DNA from 3 places in the Arthrobacter sp. ZBG10 genome. Region 1 is predicted to be linked to each of the others. Evidence: riboswitches for the same ligand, from Rfam matches in the RefSeq annotation. Region 1 holds a riboswitch; each other region holds the start of a gene.
What was found. A riboswitch is a leader RNA that binds a small molecule or an ion and turns the genes downstream of it on or off. The one in region 1 is predicted to bind cyclic di-AMP.
Positions count from the first base shown of each region.

Region 1 (3,235 bases):
GCACCCGTCATAGTCCAGTCATTGAGACAGTCCGGCAGAAGAGCCGAATCTATTCGGACAAACTCAAAATAGGCTAAGCTTTTCCACGGACTACGCCGCCGTCTGGGCGGTACGGTGGGACAACGCAAGGTACTGCGCTCGAGGAGCTGAGCTGGATGACGGATCTTATCGACACTACGGAGATGTACCTTCGCACCATTTTGGAGCTTGAGGAAGAAAACATCGTTGCCCTCCGGGCCCGCATCGCGGAACGGCTGAGGCACTCGGGGCCCACGGTTTCGCAGACCATCGGCCGGATGGAGCGTGACGGCCTGGTGGTGGTGTCCGGGGACCGGCACCTGGAACTGACCGAGACCGGCCGTAAGCGCGCCACCGAAGTCATGCGCAAACACCGGCTCGCCGAGCGCCTCCTGGCGGACGTTATCGGCCTGGACTGGGCGTACGTCCACGACGAGGCCTGCCGCTGGGAACACGTGATGAGCGAACGCGTGGAGAAGCGTATCTACGAGATGCTGAACCACCCCACGGAGTCGCCCTACGGCAACCCCATCCCGGGCCTCGCGGCGTTGGGTGGCCAGCCCGGCAACGGCTTCCGGGACGGAGCCGTCAGCCTGCTCGAAGCCATGAAGTCCTACGGCCCCGCCTCCTCGGTGACGGTGAGCCGGCTGGCGGAGCCCATCCAGGTTGAACCGGAACTTCTGGTCCAGCTCGACGAAGGCGGCATCCGGCCCGGCGCAGCCGTTTCGCTGGAGCGCGTTGGCGACTACATCTCCGTCCGCGTGGCCGGCATCGAAGGTGCCCTGGAACTGCCCCCTGAAGTGGCAGCGCACGTCTTCGTCGCGGTCAACTGACGCTGCCCGACGCCGCACTTACCCAATCCCGAGCGGGTTACGCAAAGATAACGGAATTGTTACTATGCGGGGGTAACGGATATAGTTGAACCTAAGCGTTGATACATAAGCGTTACTTGATCCGGAGCCGAGCTCTGCCAGCGGATCAGGCGCACAAGTCATTTCTGGCAGAGGCGGGGGAACCACAACCGGCAGCGGGGGCTGCCTTGGGGTGAAGTCCGTCAGCAGCAAGCCTCTCCAGTGAAGGATCCTACGGGATACCCCTGTGCCAAAGCTTGCCCGCGCGGACCGGGTCGAACGAACTCTCTGACCCGAATCCGACAGCTAACTCCGCAGGCTTTTCCAGAGAGGAACCGTTCTTGACCATGCAGACCTCCAGGGGACGCCGCCGTGCGGCCGTCCCCGCTTCGGCGCCACGGGCAGCTGAAGCCACCAGCACGGAGCGCCCGCGCGATTTCCACCGCGACGCGCGCCGCCGCAGGGGTCCCTTCCGGCAGATCACCGACTTCGCGTCGGCCAGCGGCATGGGCCAGAAAGCCGGCATCGCCCTGGCTGCCACGGGCCTGGTCCTTACCGTGACCGTCCCGGCCACCAGCCCCGTGCTTGCAACCGACGCACCCGGAGCCACCCCCGTGGCTGCCGCCGCAGTAACCCCGCAGCCCCGGATCTCCGCAGAAGCCGGCGCCCAGCTGGACTTCAGCCGTTCCGCTGTGGTGACCCAGGCCGATCCGGACGGCAAGCTCAAGCAGCTGCTCAGCGCCCAGTCCGCCAGCGCCGTCTCCCGGGCGGCCTCGGCAGGCAGCCTTGCTGCGCCGCTGGCCACGCTCACCACTGCCTCTCCCTTCGGCTACCGCGTCAGCCCCATCACCGGCGGCAACGGCGACTTCCACCGTGGCCAGGACTACGTGGCCCAGTGCGGCACATCCGTGCTTGCTGCTGCAACCGGAACCGTGACATTCGTCGGCTGGCACCAGTACGGCGGTGGAAACCGCGTGGTGATCGACCACGGCAATGGCCTGGAGACCACCTATAACCACCTCTCTTCCTTCACTGTGAAGGAAGGCCAGACGGTGTCCCGCGGCGATGTGGTGGCCCTGAGCGGCACCACGGGCGCTTCCACCGGCTGCCACCTCCACTTCGAGGTCCAGGTCAACGGCGAAGTCGTCGATCCTACCGGCTGGCTCTAGTCAAATGATGGTTCACTACCGGATCGCCGAGATCCGCCGTGACCTGAATGTGACATTGAAACGAAACTGCTGTACCGTCTAACTTGCGTCAAGTTTTCCGAACTTGACGCTCTTGAGTGGATTGCCTAGCTCTGCCACCGCTCAAGGTCCGTTCGCATTTCATCGTCTGGCAGGGGCGGGGGAACCAATTTTGGCCTTCAGCTGTATCGAAGGCCTTGGGGTTAAGTCGCAAAGCTTCCCAGGAAGCAGCGCGGCCGGGTGACTCCCATCCGAATCCGACAGCTCACCTCGCAGGCATTGGGAGAGGCCACCTTCTTGTCTTCACGCCACAATTCTGCGCGCCACCGTGCGCTCACGGTTCGCACCAGCCCTTTGGACAGTGTTTCCAAAGCCGTCAGTGCCAATGCCGGGACAGTAGGTCGCCAGGCGGCAGTATTCGCCGCCGCGTCGGGCCTGATCCTGACCATGGGACTGCCTGCCACAGCTGCTGACACCACTGCCGGAGTGTCCGCTTCCACCGAGTCCGGCACCGCCCAGACCGCGCTGGCAGTCACCGCCGCTCCCACCGCCACCGTTTCCTTCGAACGCACAGTGGTCACAACCATTGCTGCGCCGAAGCCGGAGCCGGTCCGAGTGCAGGCCACCCCCGCAGCCACCGCAACGGCAGCAGCCCCGGCCGCAGCCGGAGCTACGGCCGCGGCAGCAGCGCCGGCAGAGAAGGCCGCGCCCGTTGCGGCTTCGACGTCCGGCATCGCAGCCATCGCCTACACGGGCATCGGCCGTCCCTACGTCTGGGGCGGCACCAGCCCCAATGGCTGGGACTGCTCCGGATTCACCCAGTGGGTCTACGCCCAGGCCGGCATCAGCATTCCCCGCACGAATGCCTGGAACGCCATGACGCCCACGTCCAACCCGCAGCCGGGTGACCTGGTCATGCAGAATGGCGGCGCGCACGTTGGTATCTACGTCGGCAACGGCATGATGATCAGCGCGCTCAACCCCTCCCAGGGCACCCTGCTCCACGCAGTGGCAGCCACGGGCTCCTCCTCGTTCTACACGCTCGGCAAGTAGTTCCTGGGGCTTCGGCCCCGGGAACTTTTTCTTTGCTCGAAACCGCTTCACGCCAATCACCAAATCCCCGTTCTGGACGCGCCGGAATACCCCCAAGATGCCGGCGCGGCCAACGCCCCGGGCCTG
Region 1 covers NZ_LFQH01000058.1:54,565-57,799, forward strand. Annotated here, with positions in the region: gene ACU18_RS14440 (metal-dependent transcriptional regulator) at 156-851, shown strand; cyclic di-AMP (ydaO/yuaA leader) riboswitch at 998-1,206, shown strand; gene ACU18_RS14445 (M23 family metallopeptidase) at 1,217-2,038, shown strand; cyclic di-AMP (ydaO/yuaA leader) riboswitch at 2,175-2,349, shown strand; gene ACU18_RS14450 (C40 family peptidase) at 2,411-3,109, shown strand.

Region 2 (3,235 bases), on a different contig from region 1:
CTACCTGGAGCTCTTCAGGAATGTCCTGGCGGCGCAGGCGGACCTGGTGGCACGGTGGATGCTGGTGGGATTTGTGCATGGCGTGATGAATACCGACAATATGACCATCTCCGGGGAAACCATCGACTACGGGCCCTGCGCGTTTATGGACGCGTTTGATCCCGGCGCGCTGTACAGCTCCATCGATACCGGCGGCCGGTACGCCTACTCCAACCAGCCGATAGTGGCGGAATGGAACCTTGCCCGGCTTGCCGAAGCGCTGCTGCCGCTCCTCCACGAGGACCAGGAAAAGGCGGTGGAGCTGGCAGTGGAAGCACTGGGACTCTTCCGGCCCGCTTACGGTGCGGCCTGGCAGGCAGGGATGCTGGCCAAGCTGGGACTGCCGGCACCGGCGGATGGCTCACCTGTAGACCCTGAAACCGCCGGGCTGGTTGACGGCGCACTGGCCTTGCTCAAGGACGGCCCCGTGGACCACACGCAGTTTTTCCGCAACCTGGTCAAGGCCGCCCGCGGTGACGCCGGACCGGTCCGCGGCATGATCATGGACCTGGCCGCGTACGACGCCTGGGCGGCGCGGTGGCTGGCCCGGCAGCCGGACCCCGCCCTGATGGACCGGACCAACCCCATCTACATTCCGCGCAACCACCTGGTGGAGGAAGCCCTGGCCGCCGCCACTGCCGGTGACTTGGCACCATTCCACCTGTTGCTGGACGCCGTTGGCAGCCCGTTCACGGAACGGCCGGGCCTGGAGCGGTTCGCGGAAGGGCCGCCGGCCGACTTCGGCGCCTACCGGACCTACTGCGGCACCTGAGGTCAGGCCGGGCCCGCTGGTTCGGGGCCCCGCCGGTTCCGCGCCGCATTCCTTAAACGCCAAGGGCGGCAGCGGGACTGATCCCGGCTGCCGCCCTTGCGGTGGTGCAGGCGCTTGCTGCGCCGCGAAGCTACGCTACGCGGACGAAGGAAGCTCCGGCGAGCCAGCTGATGGAGTGGACCTCGGTCTTGTAACCGTCCACGCCGCCGCTGACAACCTGGCCGTCGCCGGCGTAAACGCCAACGTGGCCGGCGGTGATGACCAGGTCACCGGGGGCCGGTGAGCCCACAACGCTGCCGTACTGGAAGAACTGGCCCGGGGCGAGGTCGCCCACGGACTTGCCTACCGAACGCAGGGCCTTTTCCACCATGGCGGTGCAGTCCTGGCCAACGCCCAGTTGGCTGTAAGCCGAGGCGAGGATTGCGGCGCCGGTACCGGTGCCGGTGGAGGCTGCCGGAGCGGACGCGTAGCTGAGGTTCATGCCGGTGTTGGCCGGGGCGGCAACGGCTGCAGCCTGGACCGGGGCGGGAGCCGGGGCCGGGGCGGACACGGGGGCTGCCACGTAGCCGGCGCCTGGGATCTGGATCTGGTCGCCCGGGTAGATGACGGCCGAGATGGACAGCCCGTTGGCGGAGAGGACGTCGTTCAGGCTGACGCCGTTGGCCGAGGAGATGGCGCCCAGCGTGTCACCCGAAACAACGGTGTGGACATTGCCGGCAGCGGCAGGGGCAGGCGCTGCAGCGGGCGCTGCCGGTGCCGAGTACGCCTGGACGTTGCTGGTTCCGGTGGTATCCGGTGCGGTCACGCCGGCGTGGGCCGGGGCGCCGATGCCGAACGCGATGCCGGATGCGGCGGCCACGGCCAGGGCCGGGCGGCCCAGGGACTTGGCCTGCGACTTGGCGGAAACTGCCAGGCCTTCAAGAACGATGGAATGGGTCGGCACCGCGCGGTGACGGGCAGCCAGGGTGTTTTTTGACATGATAGATCGCCTCTCCCATGCCTGCGGGGTGAGCTGTCGGGTTCGGGTTGGAGCTACCCGGCCGGGAGCACCCCATCAAGGACAGAGGTGCTATCGACTTAACCCCAAGGCTTCAAAGAAGCCGTGGAAACTTGGTTCCCCCGTCCCTGCCATCCGGAAACGATTGATCCCAGGCCAGCGGCAGGGCTCGGCATGCTGGTGGGAGTGCCCCGTTGGAGAGGGACACATCAAGACCATAACCCAGGTCCCGACCAATTGTCACATTTGGATAACATGCGAGGTGGGCCTCTCGGATCCCTGGTTTGTCCATCGCTGGTGTGTTGCCGGGCCCCTGAACTCGAAGGACGCCATCCGGTCAGCCGGCCGCACAGGCCTTCGTCACAAAGTCATAAAGTTGGCCGCGCAGGGTGGCTCCGGCGACGAGTTTCAGTTGCCCTGAGCGCATCCCCACTGCCACCCGGACGGGCAGCAGTGTGCCCACTTTGTCTTCCGCCACAGCGTGCGCGTCACAGCGCGCGGGCCGGAGCCGCAGGTTCATAACGAACGGCGCATCTCCCGCCCTGACAACGGTGTCAACGGGCCAGGGATCCGCCGACGCTTCCGCCAGCAGCGTGGTGCCTTCGAACCGTTCGAGGGTCAGCCGGCCGCTCCCGCGGGCCCCGCCAGCAGGATCAACCAGCAGGTGGACGACGGCGGTGCGCAAGTCCGGCGCGACGGCCAGGTCCGGAGCCAGGGCCAGATCCGCTACCGCTGCCGCAGCCGCCGAAAGGCAAAGTTCAGCGTTGTTCCGGGCCAGGATTCCGAGGGGATCAGTTGCCTCCAACGCGATGCTGGTGGGAGTGGGAGCGGTGGCGGGCGGTACTGTGGCCGGGGCGGTGGCGTCTGCCGCCGGCAGCGTCAACGTCGCTGTGGCCACCGCGGCAGGCCCGCTCGAACTGGCCTGCCCCGGCTCCGGACAGGCAGCCGTGGGCAACATTGCGGTCCGGATTTTGGCCTGGTGCGGTGGCACGACCACTACACCGCCCGCGGAGTCCCAACGGATGTCCTGCTGGAACAGGGAAGTGCTGAGCCGGGCGTCGCTGACCGTGACCGGACTGTCTGTGGTGTTGGTAATCAGCAACTCAATGCCATGCCGCCCGTACTGGTCCCGGGACTGGTTTACTTCCACGGTGAGTGCCGGTTCTGCGGCGGCTGGAGTGGACCACGCCGGCGTCGGATCGGCTGGGGGAGAGCACGCAGTCAGGGCGGCCAGGGCCAGGCCGGCAACGGCCGCCGTTGCGCAGCGCGGCGTGCCACGTGAAGGACGGCGGGGAGTGCCCATGGCCCCAGTCTAGGTCCACGTTTTGCAGCTCCCAATGTAACGATGTGGACACTTCAGCGTGTTCCGGCGGACGGACGCCGGTAGGCTTCGGGACTATGTCCCCGTTCGTTTCCAAAGTGCGGTC
Region 2 covers NZ_LFQH01000051.1:868-4,102, reverse strand. Annotated here, with positions in the region: gene ACU18_RS13095 (protein adenylyltransferase SelO) at 1-811, shown strand, start outside; gene ACU18_RS13090 (C40 family peptidase) at 942-1,790, opposite strand; cyclic di-AMP (ydaO/yuaA leader) riboswitch at 1,794-1,959, opposite strand; gene ACU18_RS13085 (hypothetical protein) at 2,146-3,111, opposite strand; partial or broken gene ACU18_RS13080 (coiled-coil domain-containing protein) at 3,207-3,235, shown strand, end outside.
Region 2: it holds a riboswitch for cyclic di-AMP, as region 1 does, so the genes downstream of both, ACU18_RS13090 (C40 family peptidase) here and ACU18_RS14445 (M23 family metallopeptidase) in region 1, are expected to answer to the same signal.

Region 3 (3,235 bases), on a different contig from region 1:
AGCCGGGTGACGTGCAAAGCCGGACGGGGCGCTGGGGCACTGAACGGCTAACCGTGCTGCTGGCCAGGGTTCAGGTCCGAGACTGCCTTAGCCACGCGCCTGGCCCGGGTCTCCTCGGTTTTTGCCAGGGCCAGGGGCTCTACCAGGCGCCGCTGGGCGCTGTAGTTCAAGGCGGCGTACGCGTCGGACGCGGTGCTGTCTGCAGCCAGCGCGGCCGCCAGGTCAGCGGGCACCTCCACCACGCGTGGTTCGGTGTCCACCACCACGTCCACCTCAACGGCGTCGCCCGCGCCCGCCCCTGTCAGCTCACGATTGGCTGCGCTCAGGCCGATCAGGTACTGCCCGCCCATAACGGCAATGCTGCTGCGGTAGGACGCCCCGTTCAGCGTCACCACCACCGGCGGCCGTTTTCCGGCCGCCAAGGCGTCCACAATGCTGGCCGGGACTTCGATGCCGGTCTTGTTGCCGGAGCCGGCAATAACGGTGGTGAATTTCATGCCCCTTAGTATGGTGCCCGCGGAAGCGCCGCGTCACCTGCAGGCGACCCGGCGGTCCCGGGGACGGGACCGCCGGGATGGACCCCGCGGGTCCTAGTACCAGTTGTTGGCGAGGTGGAAGTTCAGGGCGGCTGCGGGGGAGCCGTAGCGCTCCTTGATGTAGTTCAGGCCCCAGTTGATCTGGGTGCGGTAGTTGGTGAGGTAATCCGCGCCGGAGCTTGCCATCTTCTCGGCCGGCAGCGACTGGACAATGCCATAGGCGCCGCTGCTCGCGTTGGTGGCCGTAGTTGTCCAGTCGGATTCCTTGGTCCAGAGCGTCAGCAGGCTCTGCATCTGGTCCGCCGACCAGCCGTAGGATGCCAGCTGGCTGGCCGCATAGGCCTGCGCACCGGCAGGGTCATTAACCGCGACGACGGGAGCGGGCTCCGGTGCGGGAGCGGGCTCCGGCGCAGGGGCAGGCTCGGGAACCGGTGCCGGTGCAGGCTCGGGGGCCGGGGCAGGAGCGGCTTCCACGGCGGGCGCCGGTTCCGCAGCAGGAGCAGCCGGAGCGGGCTCGGCGGCCTGGGGTGCAACAGCGATCGGCGCCGCAGATTCGCTCGGCGCAGCCTGGATTTCGCTCTTCTCCAGTCTCAGTGAGGAGCTTGCCTCGGCGGCTTTTGTTTCAGCCGCCACAGGGGAGGTGACGGAGCTGGTGGCTTGGCCGGCGGCACCGACTCCCACCAGCAGGGCGCAGGACGCGGCGAGGATGGCCGTGCGCCGGCCCAGGAAGGCAATGCCGCGCTTTTTGGTGTGGAATGGACTGTCGGCCCCATTTTTCGGGCGCGTTTCTACCGGGAATTCAGACATGATGGATCGCCTCTCACACCTGCGGAGTTAGCTGTCGGGTTCGGATGAGGGCATCCGGCCATCCGGAAAATTCACGAAAATGGCTTAACCCCAAGGGCACGCAGTGCCCGGGACTGTGGGTCCCCCGCCTCTGCCATGGGTCAAGAAGGATCCGGGAAGCGGCAGAGCTAGGCGTCATCCGGACATGCGCCCCGAACGGGAACCGCACCCTTTCGACGGTACAGGAGTCCGAAGCTTAAGTCACATTTAGGTAACGGACATCACGACGGCGGCGTGTCAGGTTGTGGGGGCGGCTGCCGCGAGTGGGAGGGAGATGGTGAATTGCGTTCTGCCCGGCTCGGACGTCACCCAGACCTTCCCGCCGTGCGCCTCGATGATCGACTGGACGATGGAAAGCCCCAGCCCGCTGGTGCCCTCCGCGGCGGCGGCCCCGGCCTGGTCGCCGCTGCCTTTCCTGGCCGCGTCCGCGCGGGCAAAGCGTGAAAAGACCTGGTCCACGAACCCTGCCGGGATCCCGCCGCCGTCGTCCGTCACCGTGACGAACGCCGTGTTGTCGGCCGTACCCACCCCTGCCAGGACGGTGGTTCCGGCCGGCGTGTGCTTCCGGGCGTTCGAGAGCAGGTTCATCAGGACCTGACGGAGCTGGGCTGGATCGCCCGTGACCACCACAGGCTCGTCCGGCAGTTCGAAGCGCCAATTGTGTCCGGGTGCCATCACCTTCTCGTCGCTGACGCTTTCCACCATGAGTTGCGTCAGGTCCACCTCGCTGAGCTTCAGCGGCTGGCCCTCATCCAGCCGCGCCAGCAGCAGCAGGTCTTCCACCAGCGCCGTCATACGCTCGGACTGGCTCTGCACGCGTGCCAGCGAACGGGCACCGTCGGGCGTGAACTGCTCCGTCATGCGCATCAGCTCCGTATAACCACGGATGGCCGTCAGCGGGGTGCGGAGTTCATGCGAGGCGTCAGCCACAAACTGGCGCACCTTGGTTTCGCTTTTCTGCCTCGCCTGCAGCGCGCTGGCCACGTTGTCCAGCATCAGGTTCAGCGCATGCCCCACGCTGCCCACCTCGGTTCCCGGATTGGAGTTCGACGGCGGGACGCGCACCGCGAGTGCCACCTCGCCGGCGTCCAGCGGCAGTTGGGAGACCCTCGTGGCCACTTCCGAGAGTTGTTCCAGCGGTTTCATGGTGCGCCGGATCAGGACGGTGCCGATCAGCCCGACCAGCAGGAGACCGCCCAGGGACACAAAAATGAATGTCCACACCAGCGACGTGAGCGTGCTGTCCTTGACTGCCAGGGGGAGCCCGGTCACCAGGACGTCGCCGAAAGAGGTTTCGACGGCCACCAGCCGGTAGCTGCCGTTGGACAGTTCCCGGTCCACTGGCTTGCCGTCCGTCGCCAGGCCCAGGAGGACAGGCTTGTCGTCAGCCGCGAGGGGGGTGCGGGTGGTGTCTGAGGCGAGGAAACCGCCCGTGTTCACCTGGCCGTTGCGGATGCTGGCGTTGACGGTGCCCACACTCTGGCCCCGTGCGTCCAGTGGGTCCCGGCCGTTGAAGCCGCCCTGCGGCGGGCGGCCGGGATCGTTGGCCCGCTCCGCCGCCTGGCTCAGCTGGGCATCAAGCTGGCGGGTGAGGAAGGCATCCATTGAGGCGTAGCTGACCACTCCCACCGCGCCGCAGATGGCGATCAGCAGGGCCATGGCCAATGCCACCAAGCGCGTCCGCAGATGCCAGGTGGCGGGTCGGAGCACGCTCCGGCGGGGTGCCTCCGGGGCTGGTGTGGTGGCCACGGAACCTACTCTGCAGGCTTGATGACGTAGCCGGCACCGCGCACGGTATGGATCATGGGCGGGTGCACGGCATCAATTTTTTTGCGCAGGTAGGAAATGTAGAG
Region 3 covers NZ_LFQH01000050.1:5,770-9,004, forward strand. Annotated here, with positions in the region: gene ACU18_RS12810 (YdeI/OmpD-associated family protein) at 48-497, opposite strand; gene ACU18_RS12815 (hypothetical protein) at 591-1,343, opposite strand; cyclic di-AMP (ydaO/yuaA leader) riboswitch at 1,349-1,500, opposite strand; gene ACU18_RS12820 (sensor histidine kinase) at 1,620-3,131, opposite strand; gene ACU18_RS12825 (response regulator transcription factor) at 3,137-3,235, opposite strand, start outside.
Region 3: it holds a riboswitch for cyclic di-AMP, as region 1 does, so the genes downstream of both, ACU18_RS12815 (hypothetical protein) here and ACU18_RS14445 (M23 family metallopeptidase) in region 1, are expected to answer to the same signal.